DNA from 4 places in the Desulfosoma caldarium genome. Region 1 is predicted to be linked to each of the others. Evidence: riboswitches for the same ligand, from Rfam matches in the RefSeq annotation. Region 1 holds a riboswitch; each other region holds the start of a gene.
The links. A riboswitch is a leader RNA that binds a small molecule or an ion and turns the genes downstream of it on or off. The one in region 1 is predicted to bind cobalamin.

Region 1 (4,753 bases):
GTCCCATGGTCTTCGTTGTGGTGCTGCCAGTGATCCAGCATTTTGGCCAGCTTTTCTCTCATGGAAAGGGCACCACCTTCGGATTCTGCCAAAGCGGTATGGCCTTCGTGGCCGAAATGTGCGTCGTGCTTGCCCCCGTGATGAGCCTGATGGGAAGCCTGGGTGCAGTGATCGTGCTCATGTTTTGGGGTTGTGGCATCGTGATGATGGCCCATGATTGCCCTCCATGCCCGCGAAATCATTTCATGTCCGTGGTGTGCACCCAAAAGACGGCCCCGATCTCCACGGGTTTGGGTTTCCCGTCCTTTTTGAGCTTCCAGGAAGCCTCGCTGAGCGCGGCAAAGCCCCACCAGCCCGCGCGAGGCATGGCGTAGGTGAACACACCGTTCCCGTCGGCCTTAATCACCTGAGTCACGTACGGATCGGAAGGGGCTGCCACCCTGGATGGATTATCCGGGGATTCGTTGAGGTATTCCACTTCCACTTCCGCATACGGGACGGGCTTTCCTTTGAGAAGCACGCGGCCGGTAAACACATTGCCGGTCCACAGTCCATAGGGCCTTGTCAACGGCACGATTTCCGTCTCCAGCCCCACGGGCTCGTCCCAGCCTTCTTCCAGGCCAAGGGCCTGGACGCACACCTTTGTATAGTGCACAATGTATTTGTCCTCCGCGGGTTCCCAGTACGGGTTGGGTTCCATGAAAAAGACATAGTTTCCGGGCTTTCGAACCGTATAGGTGGTTTCCCAGTACGTGAAGTCGCTGTCCTGATCGGCGCCACGCCCTTTGCGGGCTTGCAGGGAAGTGGTTAAATCCGTTGTCTGGCCCAAGCGCACAAAGCCGAAACGCTTGGGCTTGACCATTTCCATGTAGTGCCCCTCCATGGGATGGAGGAACTTGGCCTGCACCGTGAGGGTCTTAGAATCTTCCGGCGTGACAATGTCGTCGGAAGGCAGAATGAGCCCAAAATGAGCCAGGGACGACCCCGTGCCCAAAAAACCGCTCAATAAAACCATGGCCAAGACCGAAACGGCGATGCGATGATTCATGACAACCTCCTTTGTTCGATGTGCTTGGGTTGTTGAAGGAGAAAAAATTCCACGAGGTCTTCGTGACCGGAGGTTCATGGCGTGAGGGACGGCATCCCTCAAGCTGTGTGGGCCGGGCTTGAAAGGCTTCGACCTTTCCTTAACGAACTAAAGTGAAGGAAAACACAACACGTGTCAAGGCACTCACAGGTTTCAGACCGCTTTAAAAAGGATTCAAGAATGCGACAAGACCGCCCTGAGAATAACCAGGCAGCGAGCAGTGATCTTGTGGCCGACTACAGGGATGATTGCTGAGCGGGGTTTCTGGACGTAAGTTTACGTCTCAGATTCGTGCGGCCCGGTCAGAGTTTTCGCTTTCTCATCACGGCGGCGCAAAGACCCAAGATGGAACGGGTGGTGGCCCATAACGGCGGCACGGTGCTTCAGATTGTGGAAACGGAAGACGCCATCCAAATGACCGTGGGCAAAGCCCCTGAGGTGTAGGATATGTTGGCGTCTACCAGGGGTCGTAAAATCCCAACGGGGCTGCTCACAGTCCAAGAGCTTCGCAAGGCGCCACAATATTTCGCACCGTATGCCGCTTCTGCAGGGACCGTTCACAGAGGAAGGGCCAGGGGGCTTTTGGCGTCTCAAATGGTCCCGCAGGGGGTCGAGAAAATTTCTCTTGACAAGGGTGAGGCCGGAGCGGTAGCAGGAAGTCACAAGTTGCCGGAGCGATCAGGTGCTTGCTGCTTAAAAGGGAATCCCGTGAAAGTCGGGAGCGGTCCCGCCGCTGTGAACGGGGACGGCGCTTGCGACGAAACCACTGACGCCGCCAAGGCGTTGGGAAGGTGCAAGCGCTCGGACGATCCGTGAGCCAGAAGACCTGCCTGATCGTTGGGAAATGCGGCACGGGTGCATGCCGTCATGTTTCCCGCGTGAGGACTAAGCGAAACTGGGTGCAATCCTTAGAGCCGTCGGCTCTAAGGATTTTTTTTGGGGAAAAAGGCGGCCCACCTTTTTCCCAGCACCACCCTCCTCATCGTTCCATTTACCCTTTGACCGCCCGGGGTTGCACCCATGGGCCCCGGGCGCCTTCAAAAAACGGAGGATTCTGATGAAAAGAGGATTGATTGTCTATGTGACCCAAGGGGGAGAACTCCACGAGGACAGCTGGGGTTCCTATGCCTGCATGGACCGCTTTGGCGCGCACGCCATCGGCGTGGCTCGCTCGGAATTCGAGATTGCCGAAAACTGGTGGCGCATGCTCACCCAAGGCATGCAGGAAATCCTCTGTGTTCGAGCTCAGGTGGACGGCGAACGCGGCATGTCCATCATCGGAGCCCCCCTGCGTCTTTGCGGTTAAGGGAGAGCCGGCGAGGACACCGCGTGGACGCGGTGCAACCCTGGAAAGGGCTTGGGGTTGTGCGGCGCTTCGCAGGCAAGAAGTCAAGCCTTTTGCGTTCAAAGGGAGGAATATCGTATGGTGGCCAAGTTAAGAAAAGGCGCGTGGGTTCTTCTCGTACAACTGGGATTGGTGGGGATGGTTCTGGGAAGCACGGGAGTTAAAAAGGCGATGGCCAAGCATGAATCCGCCGAAGAGGCAAAGCCGGCCATTCTCGTGGTGGCCTTTGGAACGAGTGTTCCGGAAGCCCAAAAAGCCTACGATCTCATCGACCAGCGCATCGCAGCGGCTTTCCCTAAAGTGGAAAGGCGCTGGGCCTACACCTCCAGCATCATACGCAAAAAACTTCGCGCTCAGGGCCAATCCCTCGATGCTCCGGAAACCGCCCTGGCCAAGCTCATGGAGGATGGTTTTACACACGTGGCCGTCATGTCACTGCATATCATTCCGGGAGCGGAGTTTCATGATCTTTACACAAACGCCCGGTTCTTCGCGCAGATGGTGGGCGGCTTCAAAAAAGTCACCTTTGCACAGCCCCTCATCTCATCCGCCGAAGACATGGTCCAGGTGGCGCGAGCCATGGCAGAGAGTGTGCCTTTAGAGCGAAAGCCCAATGAAGCGGTGATCTACATGGGGCACGGCAGTGAGCACCATCCCGCCGATGCCGCCTACGTCGCCATGGACAGCTACTTTCGAAAACAGGATAGCAACATGTATCTTGCCACGGTGGAAGGGGCTCTTCCCTTTGAAAACGTTCTGTCCACTTTAAAAAGCCGCCGCGTGCCCAAGGCCTACTTGGTGCCCTTCATGGTTGTCGCCGGTGACCACGCTCGCAACGATATGGCAGGTGAAGAGCCCGACAGTTGGAAATCTCAGCTGGAAGCCCAGGGCATTAAGGCGGTTCCGGTCTTTCGCGGCATGGGAGAAGTTCCGGCGGTGGTGGACGTTTGGATCCGTCACCTGCAATCGGCCATGGAGGCTTTGGGAATGCCATAACTGCACGGTACATCGGCCACGCATTTGCCGCACACATCCACCAGGGGAAGATCCTTGAAGTGGCGATCGTTTTCCAAGAGCTGGGCGTAGCAGCGATGCCGGTCCAGCCCGTCGAGGGTGAGTGCTCCAAAGGTGCAGCGGCGAACGCATGCCGTGCACGGATGACCCGATTTGGCGAGGCAGTATTCCACGGTGGGGCGTGGCGTCGGCGCCATGGGTTTGGTCGTCACCAAACTGCCCAGTCGGCCGCACGCCCCTTGATGCGTGATGAGCTGGTGATGAACGCCAAAGGTTCCGAGCCCGGCAATGTAGCCCAGATGCTTGTGAGACCATCGGCTGACGAGGCGTTTTTCATCGAAATTGTGGGTTGCCGGCGTGGTAGCGCTGTCATAGCCTTCCTGGGCCAAATGATGCTTCAGGGCTTCGCAGATCTCGGCAATGAGGGCGTTGGTGGCCACGTAGGCTTCGGCCCAGGAGCGGGCAGCGTAAGGCGTATCCGATCGGTTTTTCTTGGCGAGGTCTTTTCGAAACGGCAAAAAAAAGACGATCACCGAAGCCGCGAAAGGCAGAAGGTCCTGCGGCCGAGCATGATCGGGCGCGGCAACCTCCCTCAGTTTTTCAAACAAAGGATCCTCGACTCCAGCGACGCCGACACACACAGGAAGTCGCCAATAGATGTTCCCGCCGTGACGGTCGGCCCAAGCGCGCATGGACGTTTCTATGATGTCCTGAAGCTTTGTGCCCATCCAAGACCCTCTCTTACCCAAAAAGGTTTTCACGAACCGCCGGGTTTTTTCACTCATTGCGACGCACGGATCAAGTCTTTACAATGCGAAGCGGTGCACATGACGATTCCAAAGATTTCCGGACCCTGGTGGTGTTTGAATGAAAGAGGCCCTTTCCGCATCCGCATGGAATGAATCGCGCGCCCAGCGCCGCGCGCGGCGGTGGGACATTCTGGTCACCGCAGCCATGGCGCTTTGTTTACTTATTCCCATGCCTTTCGCGCAATTTCGTTCCTGGCCGGACCAACGACTCATTTTGGAGCGCCCTGTGTTACCCTGGAGTTCCTTTCGCCTGTGTTACCGGCCGCTGGATGACGGCCCACCTGTGGAGGAACAGTACCGATTCAATTCTTCAGGCCGTCTGCATCCGTCCGTAGCCGCAAGCGCGTTTCCCATGGCTCTGGAATCTCTCGACCCTCCAAGGCTGCAATGGCAGAAGCAGCCGGAAATCGAACTCCAAGATCTCCACGACCGTGGAGCTTTTTTGGACATTCGCGTGCGATGGCAACCCGTGCTGGCCTATCCGCTCAAAATGCTCCT
Region 2 (4,753 bases), on a different contig from region 1:
AATATTGTAAAAATTGGGCACTCTTTCAGGAGGCGCGGGAAAAGGGGTGGGGACATAAGCAATGAGGTCCTTGTATCGGCTTTCGAAGTAGGTGGCTGAAGCCTGAAGCCTTGAGCCCAGACGCTGGGAAAGCCCGACTTCCCAGGATGTGGCCCTCTCAGGGTCCAAATCGGGATTGCCCAAGGTGAACGAGTCGTTGGCGTAGTTTTCATAGAACGTGGGTTCCTTAATGCCTTTGGCTGCCGCCAGCCGTAAGGTTGTTCCCGTCTCGCGAAGTTCAAAGGCCGCCGCGCCTCGCGGTGTCACCTTGGTGCCAAAGGCACTGTTGTCTTCCACCCGAAATCCCGCCACCAGGTGAAGGCGCGACAAAAGGCTCAGCTGTTCCTGAACGTAGACCGCATCGTTGGTCCGGTCTGCATTGAGCTTTGTCGTATCGAAGTAGATGCTTTCCTGCGCATAGTCTTCCTGGTCCCGTTCGTAACCCACCGTCAGGACCGAAGTCACCGCCTCCGTCGGCTTCCAGTTCAGGTTGGCGTGATAGTCCACTGTCGCCCGCACTTCGTTGTAGCGCCCATAGGATTCGGCAAAATCGGTTTCTTCATTGAAGGGATCCAGATTGCGGCGCAGATTGCGATGATATCCCACACTGACCACATTTTCCCACCAGGGCGTGCTTTGCACTCTGGCCGACACACCCACCAATACATCTTGTTCCCGTTGGGTCTGGTTTGGATCCAAGGGAGAATATTTATCCCCTGCGCTTTCCGTGGGGTATTCGTAGCGGCTGTCGCTCAGTCGACCCACGAGGCTCACTTCCCAAGTGTCCTTGGGAAAGAAATCAAACCGTGAGCTGAAAGTGTTATTCCAATAATCGTTGTTGATTTTCAGAATGCCACCGTCGTCCCTTCGACCGTAGGCGGCAGAGTATCCGAAAAGGTCGGTGCCACCGGAAACGCGCACTTTTTGTTCCCCAAAATAGCGACCGCGGTCCGATCGAAGTCCATGGGCCGTGGACACTTCCACGGACGCGGGGCCGCTTCCGGATTTGGTGAAGATCTGAACCACTCCACCGATGGCGTCGGACCCATACAGCGCGCTTTGTGGACCTCGAACGATTTCAATCCGTTCGATATTGTCTGTGGAAAGATTTTCCCAGTAAAAATCGCCACCGCCCAGGTTCACCTGCACACCGTCAATGAGGACCAGGGTATAGTTGGGTTCGCCCCCCCGGGGGAAAACCACGGTCTGGGAACCGGGAGACCCAAACCGAATGGTCTGAAACCCGGCCACATCTCGAAGCAATTCCGCCACATCGGTGGCTCGGCGCGCCTGAATGTCCTCTTCCGTGATGACCGTGGTGGAAATCCCCAGATGCTGCCTGGGAACCGCCGTTCGGGTTGCCGTCACCACCACATCTTCGACCTCCCGTACGGCTGAATCGGCCGAGTGAGCCGGCATCGCATGCATCGCCACCAGAATGACAAATAAAAACAACCCCAAAAGCTTGGCCCAAAAAGGTTTTTGTCGAAAAACCTGGAGCGGCCTGAAGCCCATCACAGAAAGCGCCCCTGTGCGGTCCGCGGCAATGAAGCTGGCTTCGAAGGTTCCTCTCCTTTCCAGAATGCTCCGCATGGTTCCCCCCTTTCCTAGAGTTCCATGTGGGGGCCCGCGACCACATGGCCAAAAAAATCCCGAGTTCCTCAAGAACCCGGGATCTCCCTTTTTCATCCGGCGGTCTCGTGGGCTCATGCCCTGTGCACCCGAGGGCTTGCCCAAACCCTTGACCCAGGCAGGTCTTCTGACTTTCGGATCATCCTACCGGCTGCGCCTTCCCACCCTGTCGAAAAGGGCAGTGGCTTTTGATAGCAGCCTTCGTTCCCGATCACAGCGGCGGGCCCGTTCCCGATTTTCACGGGATTCCCTATTAAGCCATACGGCACCTGGTCGCGAATTTGCTACCAATACCATTGTCGGGTGTCAAGCAGGGAAAATTCCTCCGGTGGTGCTCGTCCTCAAGAAAGTGGATCTTTTGAAAGACAACGTCGCGCGGCTTCCCATGATGGAATCTCATGCCGGCCCGCGATCCTTTGGGGCCGTGGTGCCGCTGTCGGCGCTTACGGGAGATGGCGTGCCGCAGCTCCTGGCCGAACTGGAAAAATGGCTTCCCGAAGGGCCTCAATACGATCCGAACGATGCCGTGACAGATCAGCTGAAACGGTTTTTGGTGTCAGAAATCGTATGAGAAAAAGCATTTCACCTGAAAGAAGAGAAAATTCTTTGCGCCACGGCCGTGACCGTGGACGTCTTTCGCAAGCAGGCCGAGAAAAACCTCCTCCGCATCGAGGCCACTATTTATGCGGAGCGGGATTTCCTAGGGGGCATCGTGATCGGCAAAGGGGGCCCGCAGCTCAAAGAAGTTGGGCAGATCGCTCGAAAAGACGTGGAACGGCTTTTGGGGTGCCGCGTGTCCTTGGGTTTGTGTGTGCGCGTGCCGAAAAACCCGCGTCGGGACCCGCGGCGGCTCAGGGAGTTCGGGTATCGCCTGCCGCGGAAAGGGTCGCGGGCATGCGGTGAGGTTTGGCGCGCGGCGGCACGCCGTGAAAAGGGACTCTATGGGCGGTGCGCTCAGGTGTCCTCGCGGGCGTGGGGGGGGAGGAAAATTCCGAGTAGGGCAAAAACGCGAGAGTCCTTAGGCGGGGCGCACGCTTTTTGTGCGCCCCGGTGCTTTTCGGGACCATATGCTGGATCGCGCCCCCGGCTCAAGCTTTCCTCTCTGAAGGCCTGTGAAAAGAGGCATGCAAAAGCGTGGGGCGCCGAGATGCAAAAGGATGGGCAGCTAGAGAAGATGATAGCTCCTGAGAATAGATGCCAGATCCTCGTTTTTGGCAGCAAATTCGCGCAGGGCCAGGATCACGTCCCGAAGACGGCCTTCCCGCTCCAGATCTTCCTTGGTCTCCTTTTTCGCTTGCGAGACGATGGTCCGGCGGTCCCAATAGGCGAAGCCGATGACCGCCACCACCAGGGACGTGAAAATGCCGGCGAGAATGTACAGAAAGTGCATGAGCTGATCAAAGCGTTTATCCACTTGCTCAAAGCGTTTGTCCACTTGTTCAAAGCGCTTATCGATCTGTTCAAAGCGTTTGTCGATCTGTTCAAAGATCTTGTTGATTTGTTCAAAGCGTTTGTCGATTTCCAGCATGCGGGTGCGCAATTCGATGAGCAGATCTCGATCTTGGCGGGTGAATCCTGGTTCTTGGGCGAGCACGGAGCCGGAAGCGGTCAGCACCCCGATAAGCATGGCCATGAGGAACACAACAAGCCATACGCGTTGTTGTTTTTTCATCGCGGCCTCCTTCAAACGCTTTATCAATAAAATAATCACGAGGCGTCGGGCCGGGCAAGGTGAGCGCGTTTCCCCAAATCACCCCCTATTGACCGGCGAAACTTGGCGGGGCCCTGGGCCCGCGGGGCTCTCAACACCTTCACCACGTCGCGACCACAACGCCTGGCCAGCCCAAAGGGCTCCACCTGACGAAGCATTCGGCATGACCCTTCGTCGACCTTCAACTCATCGAGATCCGCGACACACGCTCCCCCTGCCAAATTGAGCAAAATCAGCGCCATGACCATGTGCTCATCACCCCAACCTTGCCGGCCCCTCTCCCGAATCTTCACATGCCGCCTGATGGCATGGCGCATCCCTTCCGCATGTGCCAGGTCGAGATAGGCGGGAAGCCCCGCCAGCGAGGTTTTTTCTTTTTTTAATGGTGGATCTGGAAATCCCTAGCAGCTACCTTTTCTTTCACACCCGCGCCCCCCAAAGACTCACCGTTTCAAAGAAAAGGGTTCCAAGCGCGGCTCTTCCACGACCTTTTAAACCGCCGGGCTATTGAATCGTTCCAAAGGAGTGTTCCGGACCAGGAAACACGCCGGATTCCACTTCCTGCCGGTATCGGCTCACCGCCTCCTCGAGTCTTCGTCCCAACGTATCGTACTGTTTCACAAAGCGAGGAAGAAACCGGTCAAACAGTCCCACCAGGTCATGGATCACCAAGACTTGGCCGTCACAGGCCGGCCCGGCGCCGATGCCGATGGTGGGAATGGGCACGGCTTCTGTGATGCGCCGGGCCACCTGCGCCGGTATGGCTTCCAGAACCAAACTGAAACAGCCGGCCTGGGACAAAGCGATGGCGTCGTCCACCAGTTTTTTGGCCGCTTCTTCGTCCTTTCCCTGCACCTTAAATCCGCCCAGTTTCGCGATGCTCTGGGGGGTCAAACCCAAATGCCCCTGCACCGGAATGCCCGCTTCCACGATGGCCTCCACCTGCTTCAACACCGAAGCGCCGCCTTCCAGCTTGACGGCCTGAGCCCGCCCCTCTTTCAGAAAACGCCCGGCATTTTCCACAGCCTGGGACACGCTGACCTGATACGACAAAAAAGGCATATCCCCGACAACCAAGGCCCGTTGAGTGCCTCGAGCCACCGCGCGCGTGTGGTGCAGCATCTCCTCCATGGTCACCGAGAGCGTGTCCTCATGGCCCAACATGACCATGGCCAAGGAATCTCCCACCAGGATCATGTCCACTCCCCCTCGATCCACCCACCGAGCCGTGCAGTAGTCGTAGGCGGTAAGCATGGTGAGCTTGCGACGGCCTTTGGCCGCCATGATCCCCGGGACGGTGATTCGATCGTCGGATTTCACGGGATGCGTATCAGGCGTCTGTTCCGTGGCCATAGGTTCCCTCCTTGATTT
Region 3 (4,753 bases), on a different contig from region 1:
TGCATGCCGAGGGGGCAGAGTCCCCTTCGGAAAGACCTTGATGGAAGGTTTCATAACCCGGAGGAGCCCAGCGGGCTTTTTTGGTCCTGGAGCATGAGAAAAGAATCACGAGTGGCCACGCCCCAATCAAGGTGCTGCCTTTTTTCTTGACTTTGCTCTGGCCAGTCAGTAAACGCCTAGGCGGCGTAGGCCTTGCGACACGGACGGATGTTGGGCTAGTCGGTTAAATTCCACACGATCACAAGAGGAGGATGATCAGCGATGTTTAAGGTGACGGTAGACAAGGACAAGTGCACTGGCGACGGCGAGTGCGTGGATGTGTGCCCCGTGGACGTGTACGAACTCGTGGACGGCAAAGCCGAGCCCGTCAATGAAGACGAATGCCTCGGGTGTGAAAGCTGCGTGGAAGTTTGCGAAAACGATGCCATCACGGTGGAAGAGGTTTAAGAACTTACCGCAGTTCTCGCCCCGCTTCTTTCACAAGGGTGTTGAGGCGCTCTTGATTTGAGGGCCAGAAACGCCAGCGTACGCCACAAACCGCACTGAATGCCTCGAGTGTAAACATGCGGCTCTGTGCATCAGAACCGGTGCAAGGCGTGGCAGAGTGTATGGCACGTGGAGGCAAGCGGCCGAGTGAGTGAAAGGCCCGGGAGATATGTGTCTCTCGGGTTTTCTTTTGATTCAAAGGGTGAGCCCCTCTTTGAAATGGTTTTGGTCAAGACCAAACCCTTCTCCACCGAATCGGAAAATGCCCAAGGAGAAGGGTTTGGCGGCAGGTGGCCTACGAGAGGCCTTTTACTTCTACCCTTCTTTCTTAGGATGACACTGCACGCACGTGGTCGGAGCGGTGGTTTGCGGATTTTCGGCCTTCAGTTTCTTGTGACAACCCTGACAATTGTTGTGGAAGGCCAGTTTCAAGTTGAGCTTTTGCTGTTCGGGAGGCAGTTTCTTTTCCCCTTTAATGGTCGGCTCATTATGGCACTCCTGGCACTTTTGCACAGGATCCCCTTCCTTCCATACGTTCTGGCCACCCTCGTACTTGTGATGACATTCCGTACAGGCGATCTTGTACTCCTCGGCGTGCTTCTTGTGCGCGAACTCAACGAGGGCCTTCGTGTGGCTGGGCCACAGGGTGGAATTCATGGTCATCACATCCGGAGCGTCCGCCGCCACGGCCATGAGGGCTCCCACAAACAGAGCCACGGCAACGCAAACCGACGGGCCAAACCAACGTTTTCCTTTCACGGTGTCACCTCCTTTCCCTCATACAGTTTGAGTTTGTGATTCCATTCACGCCCGCTATTCTAGTGAGCATGTCATGAAGCCGTCAAGGCTTTTTGGCCTTCAAATCGTTCCTTGACAGATCAGGAACGCCTTGGAGTATATAGGACAAAAAAGATGTGCTGGGCAGATCTCTCAAGAGGAGGCTTGTGATGCTGTTTATGGCCATCTATAGCTACGCTCCGGAAGATCGCGACCGCGTCATTCAGCGTACGGAACAACTTCCCGAAGTGCCGGGAACGGCCATGAAGGGGGAGTGGTTCGATGTGACGGGGCATCGCGTGTTTCGGCTTTTCGAAGCAGAAGATGAGACGCATCTCGCGGCGGCCGTCTTTCAGTGGACGGATTTAGGCGTGGCCGAAGTGGTGCCGGTGATGGAGACCAAAAAGGCGTTGAAGCTTTTGCGGCGAACATCGAAGAAACCCTAGGTTTGGTTCGACCGGGCCACCGGTCATCGCGGCGCAACCGGCCCGGCTAGATGGCGCCCTGCGGGTTTTCTACAGAAAAGAGTTTGAGCGGGGCGAGGCGTCGCTGTGGCTGTGTGGGGCTTCATGAGCGGTGAGCGGGACGGCTGAGCGCAGGCCGAGGAAGGCAACTCCTCGAAGGGCCCAAGAGCGGTCGAGAGAAACCTTCTCGAACACGAAGTCACGTCGACGGTTTCTGGGGAAAATTAAGGAAAGGAGAGAAAAGGCCCGCTTGCATTGACTCTAAGTACGCTGGGCGACGTCCGGGATGGTGCCCCGAAAAGAGCACGGGGAGAATAGGGAAGGCGGTGCAAAGCCGCCACGCTGGGCCGGCGCTGTAAGCGGGGATGCCTTCGGAAAAAAGCCACTGATTCCGGTCGTGAATCGGGAAGGCCCGAAGAGTCAGAAGATCCGCAAGTCAGAAGACCTGCCACCCGGACAATGAGTGGACCGAAAGTTTACCTGCGCCTCAAGGTAAGCCTTCGAGGTCTTGGGACCTCGAAGGCTTTTTTGTTGGAAAAGCGACAAATCAAGAGGGGAGTGGCATGCCTATGGAAAAAGAGCTTCAAAGCATTGTGGCCCGTATTGAACCGGCGGATTCGCACTGGGAAAAGCTCGCCTGGGAAAGACTGCGGTCTCAAATTCGGCCGAGAGGCTCCTTGGGACGGCTGGAGGAGATGGCCGCGCGACTGGGAGCCATCTTCCGAAGCGTGTCGCCCAGTGTGAGCAGAAAAATCATTTTCACCATGGCCGGTGATCACGGTGTAGCCGAAGAAGGCGTCAGTGCCTACCCGCAGGAAGTCACGGCGCAGATGGTCTTTAGTTTTCTCAAGGGCTGGGCGTCCATCAATATCTTGGCGGATCATGTGGGGGCTGAGGTGCGCGTGGTGGATTTGGGCGTGGCCTCCGATCTTCCTGAGGACTGGGCCGTGATTCGACGTAAGATCGGCAAAGGGACGCGCAACATAACGAAAGGACCGGCCATGGAACGCCATGAAGCTGTTCGTGGCCTAGTGGAGGGGGCTCGCCTGGTCATGGACGCCGTTCAAGACGAAGGTTTTCATCTGGTGGGCACAGGGGACATGGGCATCGGCAACACGACGCCGTCCACGGCCATCGTCGCGACCCTGACGGGGAAGCCCGTCAAGGACCTCACAGGGCGAGGCACCGGCATTGACGATGCCGCCTGGAATCGTAAAGTGCGGGCCGTGGAAAGGGCTTTGGCCGTTAACCGACCGAATGCCGCCGATCCGGTGGATGTTCTGGCCAAGGTGGGTGGATATGAAATCGCCGGGCTTGCCGGAGCGGTTCTCGGCGCTGCGGCGGTGCGCACGCCCGTGGTTTGCGACGGTTTCATTGCCACGGCGGGGGCGCTCATCGCCTGTCAGCTCGCGCCGTTCGCCAAGGATTATCTCTTTGTATCCCATCGCAGTCAGGAAGTGGGTCACGGGGCCATGATCGAGCTCTTGGGACTTTCCCCTTTGTTGGACCTGTCCATGCGGCTGGGGGAAGGCACGGGAGCGGCCTTGGCGATAAGCCTGGTGGAAGCTTCGGCGCGCGTCCTTCGGGACATCAAGACTTTTGAGGAAGCCGGCGTCACGGATACCGGACGTTGAAGCTGCGGTGCCGTCGCGGATGGTGCGGTCATGGCCTATCAATCCACCCGCACCACCGCGCCGCCTTGGACTTGAAGAATGGGATATTGGCGTTCCATGTGGCCGTCGGGTGCGAACCGCACGGGGCCCAGGGGTCCGTTGGGCAGTTCCACTCGAAGCAGCCACTGCCGAAAGCTCAGGCGATCGGGCCGGCCTTCCTTGAGGACGTGTTCTCGCGCATGCAGGGCCATCAGGGTTGCGGTGTAGCCTTGGGCCGCGAGAAAATCGGGTTCTTCACCGTAAGTTTCGCCATAGTCTCGCGCAAAGGCTTCCTGAACGGGGTCTTGCGCCTCGAAGGTGCCCCTCTGAAAGGCGGAAGGAAACAGCGCCCCTTCCAGGTACACGCCGCCCGCGGAGAGCAGGATCTTTTCTTCCCACAGATTCGTGCCCAAAAGCGTCACACCCACCACATTGTAATAGGGCAACTGCGGCGCGATTAAAGCGATGGTGTCGGCGGCGTCCGGAATGAAGAGGGCATCCAAGGGTGTTTCCGAAATATCCACCCCGAATCCTTTGGCCACATGCTGGGCAATAACCTGAATGGGACCCTTGAAATCGGTCATGCCGGCCGCGTAGGTGCTCTCCACCACCACTCTTCCGTCCAGCTCCAGAACCTTGCGAACAAAGATGTCCCTCAGAGCGCGCCCGTAAGGTTCTTCCGGGTAAAGCACGCCGAAGTTTCGAAACCCCATGGCGTTTCGACAATAAGTGAGCAGTGCGCCGATCATGTCCTGATGGTCCATGAAGGCGTGGAGAAGAAAAGGGGTCTGGGAGGTGACGTGGCGCTTTTCCGTAAAACTGACCACGGGAATTCCCTTTTCATTCACCGTGGAAAGAATGGCTTTGGCACTTTTCGGGTTCAGTGGCCCCAGCACGGCAAGGACGCGCTCTTCCTGCACCAGGTGGTTGAGAGCGCTCACAGCCACGTCCGGGTTGGCCTGGGTGTCCGCCAAAACCAACCGGGCTGAAGTCCCATGAAACAGCTTTTCCCAATGCCTCAAAGCCAGGGCCACACCCTTGACCAACCGCCGGCCGTGCGCGCTATGGGGGCCGCTCAGAGGTACCATGCACCCGAGTTTATGAGGATCCGCCTGGGGCAAGGGCCCCATGACCCCTCGAAGTTCTTCTTCGATGCGGCGGGCTATGGGATGTTGGGGATACTGGGCCATCAGCTTGAGCAGACCGTCCCGACGCCCTTGCGCGGGGCCCAACTGAAGGCGACGATAGAGCAAGAAAGGCACGAGGCGCTCGGCGGTGTAGGTCTGAAGGGCCCGTTCCACAGCGGGGCCTTCCAGGGTCAAGACCAGTGCAGAAGCCTCTTGGTCCAAAAGTCTTTGATCCTCAGGGCCGAGT
Region 4 (4,753 bases), 130 kb from region 1:
CTCCTTGAAGAAACAGGGGAAAACGCCCCGAAAGGGTGACGAGAAAAGCCCCAGAGCTTACGGACGCGGTGGTCCCTCAAGGAGGGGACTTGACAGCACCCCAATGAGAGTTAACTTTTTGGCGAAAGCGTAGGTCATGAAAAACTCTCATTAAAGGAGGTACTGGACATGCTCGGATTGGTTCCGCGTTCGCGAAGGGAGTCGCTCCTTGCATGGCCGAGGGCCTTCGACTGGATGGACCGATTCTTTGAGGAAGCCCTTCCGGCCGTGTGGGGCGAGGACAAAGTGCTGATGCCGGCCTTTGACATTTCCGAAACGGAAGATAAGATTGTTGTCAAAGCCGATCTTCCCGGCGTGGATGTGAAGGATCTGGACATCAGCATCACGGATAACGTGTTGACCGTTAAAGGGGAAAAGCGCCAGGAAAAGGAAGAGAAAGGGGAATCTTTCCACCGCGTGGAACGCCGATACGGTTCGTTTGCCCGATCCTTTAGTTTGCCGGCGGAAGTGAAGGCGGAAGGGATCGAGGCGGTCTACAAAGACGGTGTGCTGCGCATCGAGATTCCCAAGGCCGAAGCGTCTCGGCCAAAGAGGATTGAAGTGAAGCACTAAGAACGTGTCATAAACCCTAGGAATCAAGGCCAAAACGGTCGATTCTGTGACCGCGCTTTTCTTGGCCTTCAGGTCCGGATCATGTAGGGGCAGCCCTTGTGGCTGCCCCTATTTTGGTGAGGCACGGGGTCATCGGGTCAGTCGCGGGGGCCTGTGCTCCTACGTAATGCCCGGATATCGATGCGCGTGCGCAAAAGGCCGGCCCGGGTGGGGGCAGCAGGGCAGCCGACATGTTCACCCCGTGCCCATACCGACGGGTTGTCGTTGTTTTAAACTGATGCACCTCATGCGGCAGCGACATGTGCACCCCATGCGGCAACACCATTTGGATCACATGGCGTAACAACATTTGAACCCACAACCGGCCACGACACCGTAGGGGCAGCCCCTGTGGCTGCCCCTACATGGGTCAGACACGGGGTCATCGGGGCCGGCAGGGGGGCCTGCCCTGAGCCGAGGCATCCATGCCGATTGACAGGAAATCCGGCCGTTCGACGGTGCGTTCATTCAGATGCGCCATAGATCGTCGGGTTCCAATGTGGTCGCGAGGGGATTTTCGAGGTTATTCGACCTGCGTTGGGGGTTGTCCGGTTGACATCGTGCTCGCGTGCCACCTTCGCGATGGTTTTGTGGCCCTTGAGAATGTCCAGCACGATCTCCATTTAACCGTCCATCTTTGGCTTTGAACTGGCTTAGCGACTGTTCCCCCATCACACACACCTTTTCCGGACCAAATCGACGGCTTATGGCTGGTCAGTCCGATGCGGGGTCACGATAAACGTCTCTTATTCTGAGCCCTTCAAAGAGCTCAGGACCTAAAGCGGGGTCATAATCTTTTTTTTCACGACGGCCATGGTGATTTTCGGCCCATGGGGGACCCATCGTCCCTTTCCATGGGTCAAGGTTATGAACCCCCGGGCAAACGGGTTGCAGGTTTCCACCTTGACAGGCCCCGAGGTTCGTGGCAGAAAAGCCATGAATGCGGTAACGGTTTTCCAGCATCCCGGAACACGGTGAAAATCCGTGGCGGTCCCGCCGCTGTGATCGGGGATGAAGGAGCGCGAAGGTTCGAGCGGTCGAACCGGTCACTTTCGGGGAACACCCCGAGGGGAAGGCTGCGGTCCTTCAGATGATCCGAGAGCCAGAAGACCTGCTGGAAAACATGAGGCCGGGCAACCGATGGCAAAGGAAGCCCGGAGTTCATCTGCGTATGCGGATGGCTCCGGGCTTTTTATTTGGTCCGCGGCCAAAATGTGATGATTCCAGAAGATCAACTGAGGAGGAAAACCATGAAGAAAGCAAACCGCATCATTGCGTACCGTCGGCGATGCCGAAAGTTGGGCGATTCGACGGGCTTGTCCCATTACATTTTGCTGACCCCTAGTCACAAAGAGAAACAGGACAAGTAAATGGGTCATGAAGTTTTCCTTAAGGGCCGTCCCCGCTACGCCAATAGCGGCTTTGGGCCTTGTTTTGCCGTGCTGGACATCGGTTTGCCGAATCGCGTCGCGGTCGTCGAGCCGAACAGTGCCTATTGGGCCGTTGTGGAGGCGGAATCGCTGCCGGACGCCTTGTCCGGGCCTCTGCTCCAGGACTTTTTGGCGCAAAGGGAAGGCTTTGAAGCCGAGATGCAGCGTCTCCGTTTTGGGTTGACGCCTTCGGCCGTCTATTTCAACCCGACGGAACGGTGCAACTTCAACTGCACGTACTGTTATCTTCCGGAAGACATGCGCCGAAACGGCGCAACCATGACGCCGGAAGAGGTGGCACGAGCCCTGGAGCGTCTGGCAGAGTATTTTGACCGGACACTGGAGCCCGATGCAACACCGCAGCTCATCTTTCACGGCTCGGAGCCCATGTTGGCTCGAGATGCGGTCTTTTCGGCCATCGACCGCTTTCGAGGGAGGTTCCTGTTTGGGATTCAGACCAATGCGACCCTTCTGGATGACGAGGCCATCGATTTTCTCACGTCCCGAGGGGTTGGCATCGGCATCTCTCTGGACGCCCATGAAGCCATCGTGGCGGATAAGGTTCGAAAAAATTGGCTTGGAAAGGGGGCGTTTGCTCAAGTGCGCCGGGTCATGGAGCGGCTGGCATTGTACCCGGCCTTTAACGTGATCACGACGGTCACTCGAGAAAATGTGGCGCTCCTGCCGGAGCTGGTAGATTTTTATCACGACGCCGGCGTTGGCGTGGTGATGTTCAACCCCGTGCGGTGTACCCGCCAAGGAGGCATGGATCTCAAGCCCGATGATGCCGTCCTGGCCGAAGCGTTCTGCGCAGCTTTGGACAGAACGTACGCCTTGTTTGAAAAAACTTCAAGAAAGCTGGTTGTTGCCAATTTTGCCAACGTTCTGGCAGGAGTGGTTGGTCCGACAGGCCGGCGGCTCATGTGTGACATTTCCCCGTGCGGCGGCGGCCGCTGTTTCTTCGCCGTGTCCGCCCAAGGGGATCTGTTTCCATGCAGTGAGTTCATCGGGTTTCCCGAATACCGAGGCGGAAACCTGTTTCGGGACGACATTGCGGGCGTTTTGGAAAGCCATCCCTTTCAGGCTGTGACGCGCCGCAAGGTGGAAAACATCGAGCCTTGTGGACGATGTGCCGTGCGGCATTTTTGCGGAGCGCCTTGCCCTGCGGAGGTGCAGGCGGTCAGTGGCAGGTTGGAGGCGCCGAGTCCTTACTGCCACTTTTACGAGGAACAGGTCCGCTACGCCTTCCGCGTGGTGGCTCAAGGGCGCGAAGCCGCGTACCTGTGGAATGGGTGGGAGTCGGAAACGGAAGAAACCTATCGGTGTGCCTAAAAAAGAACAACGCCGCGGACGGAAACCCTGCGCCTGCGAACGCAAAGACCCTTACGCCGCAGGCGCATGGGTGCTACTGCCAGCTGACCACATCGGCGTTTTCACCTTCTCCACCTTCCTGTCCATCCGCACCCAATGAATAGAGGTCATAGTCTCCATGTTGCCCGGGGGATCGGTACACATAGTCGCGGCCCCAGGGATCCTTGGGAACGTCCTTGGGTAGATAGGGCCCGTCCCATGTGTCGGCGCCTGGATTGACCCTCAAGGCCTGAAGGCCCTCTTCGGTGGTGGGGTACCGGCCCACGTCGAGACGATAAGCATCCAAGGCCGTGCCCAGAAGAGCGATCTGCGCCTTGGCGGCTTTGACCTTGGATGCGCCGACTTTCTGGAACATCTTGGGCGCCACCAGAGCGGCCAAAAGCCCCAAAATGACCATGACGATGAGCAGTTCAATGAGCGTAAAACCTCGAAGGCTTCGTTTCTGCAACCGATCTTTTCCGTCTTGTGGCTTTTTCCACCCTTGGTGCCTTGCCGGCCTCGCCTGCAAAAGTGAGCGACTATTCATAGTTTCCTCATCGGGTGCATGCTTTGAAACCGTTCCGAACACAGCCGTTGGAGCGTAAAAGCTTTGGAGCGGTCTGTCAACTCCCTGAAGCTTTAATTCTCCATGCATATGGGTTAAAAAGGGCAGAAAGATCACCGTCGCGAGTGAGGTGAAACCGTGGGTTGGATCGATATCCTGCAGAAATTACAGAATGAATCGCTGAGCCCTTCCGAATTGCAAGCGGTTCTATTAGAGGTGCTACGCACCATCGAGCCATTGTACGATGTGGCCAGAAGGGCGGAATTCCAACAACTTATGGCAGTCATTGAAAGCCTTGCGAAAGCCCAGGAGCTCACCGAAAGGAAGCTTGCGCAGCTGGCGGAAACCGTCAAGGGGACCGAAGAGTGCCTTAAAGAACTTGCCGTCGCACAGAAACGCACCGAAGAACGCATCGAGGAGCTGGCTCAGGCCCAAAAACGTACGGACGAGCGTCTGAAAGAGCTGGCGGCGGCGCAAAAGCGCACGGAAGAGCGCGTGGAAGAACTGGCCCAGGCGCAGAAGCGCACGGAAGAGCGCCTTGAAGAACTTGCCGTCGCACAGAAACGCACCGAAGAACGCATCGAGGAGCTGGCTCAGGCCCAAAAACGTACGGACGAGCGTCTGAAAGAGCTGGCGGCGGCGCAAAAGCGCACAGAAGAGCGCGTGGAAGAACTGGCCCGGGCGCAGAAACGGACGGAAGAGCGCCTTGAAGAACTTGCCGTCGCGCAGAAACGCACCGAAGAACGCATCAAGGAGC

Region 2: linked by a shared signal. The riboswitch ahead of EDC27_RS05955 (TonB-dependent receptor plug domain-containing protein) and the one ahead of EDC27_RS05020 (hypothetical protein) in region 1 are both predicted to bind cobalamin.
Region 3: linked by a shared signal. The riboswitch ahead of cobT (nicotinate-nucleotide--dimethylbenzimidazole phosphoribosyltransferase) and the one ahead of EDC27_RS05020 (hypothetical protein) in region 1 are both predicted to bind cobalamin.
Region 4: linked by a shared signal. The riboswitch ahead of cbpB (peptide-modifying radical SAM enzyme CbpB) and the one ahead of EDC27_RS05020 (hypothetical protein) in region 1 are both predicted to bind cobalamin.

What each region holds. Positions count from the first base shown of each region.
Region 1 is NZ_RJVA01000010.1:381,293-386,045, reverse strand. It holds gene EDC27_RS05030 (hypothetical protein) at 1-215, opposite strand, end outside; gene EDC27_RS05025 (DUF4198 domain-containing protein) at 239-1,048, opposite strand; cobalamin riboswitch at 1,751-1,935, shown strand; gene EDC27_RS05020 (hypothetical protein) at 2,145-2,393, shown strand; gene EDC27_RS05015 (sirohydrochlorin cobaltochelatase) at 2,511-3,428, shown strand; gene EDC27_RS05010 (epoxyqueuosine reductase) at 3,389-4,174, opposite strand; gene EDC27_RS05005 (hypothetical protein) at 4,314-4,753, shown strand, end outside.
Region 2 is NZ_RJVA01000011.1:18,365-23,117, reverse strand. It holds gene EDC27_RS05955 (TonB-dependent receptor plug domain-containing protein) at 1-1,632, opposite strand, end outside; cobalamin riboswitch at 1,772-1,959, opposite strand; gene EDC27_RS15785 (ERA-like protein 1) at 2,000-2,242, shown strand; partial or broken gene EDC27_RS17020 (KH domain-containing protein) at 2,291-2,488, shown strand; gene EDC27_RS16485 (hypothetical protein) at 2,837-3,343, opposite strand; gene panB (3-methyl-2-oxobutanoate hydroxymethyltransferase) at 3,887-4,735, opposite strand; gene EDC27_RS05930 (ketopantoate reductase family protein) at 4,713-4,753, opposite strand, start outside.
Region 3 is NZ_RJVA01000011.1:165,445-170,197, forward strand. It holds gene EDC27_RS06645 (ferredoxin) at 262-447, shown strand; gene EDC27_RS06650 (cytochrome c3 family protein) at 802-1,245, opposite strand; gene EDC27_RS06655 (DUF3303 domain-containing protein) at 1,434-1,709, shown strand; cobalamin riboswitch at 1,998-2,193, shown strand; gene cobT (nicotinate-nucleotide--dimethylbenzimidazole phosphoribosyltransferase) at 2,297-3,361, shown strand; gene EDC27_RS06665 (ABC transporter substrate-binding protein) at 3,400-4,753, opposite strand, start outside.
Region 4 is NZ_RJVA01000010.1:247,059-251,811, reverse strand. It holds gene EDC27_RS04335 (hypothetical protein) at 1-39, shown strand, start outside; gene EDC27_RS04330 (Hsp20/alpha crystallin family protein) at 169-612, shown strand; gene EDC27_RS15915 (hypothetical protein) at 1,116-1,274, opposite strand; cobalamin riboswitch at 1,592-1,784, shown strand; gene cbpB (peptide-modifying radical SAM enzyme CbpB) at 2,022-3,413, shown strand; gene gspG (type II secretion system major pseudopilin GspG) at 3,487-3,900, opposite strand; gene EDC27_RS04315 (coiled-coil domain-containing protein) at 4,135-4,753, shown strand, end outside.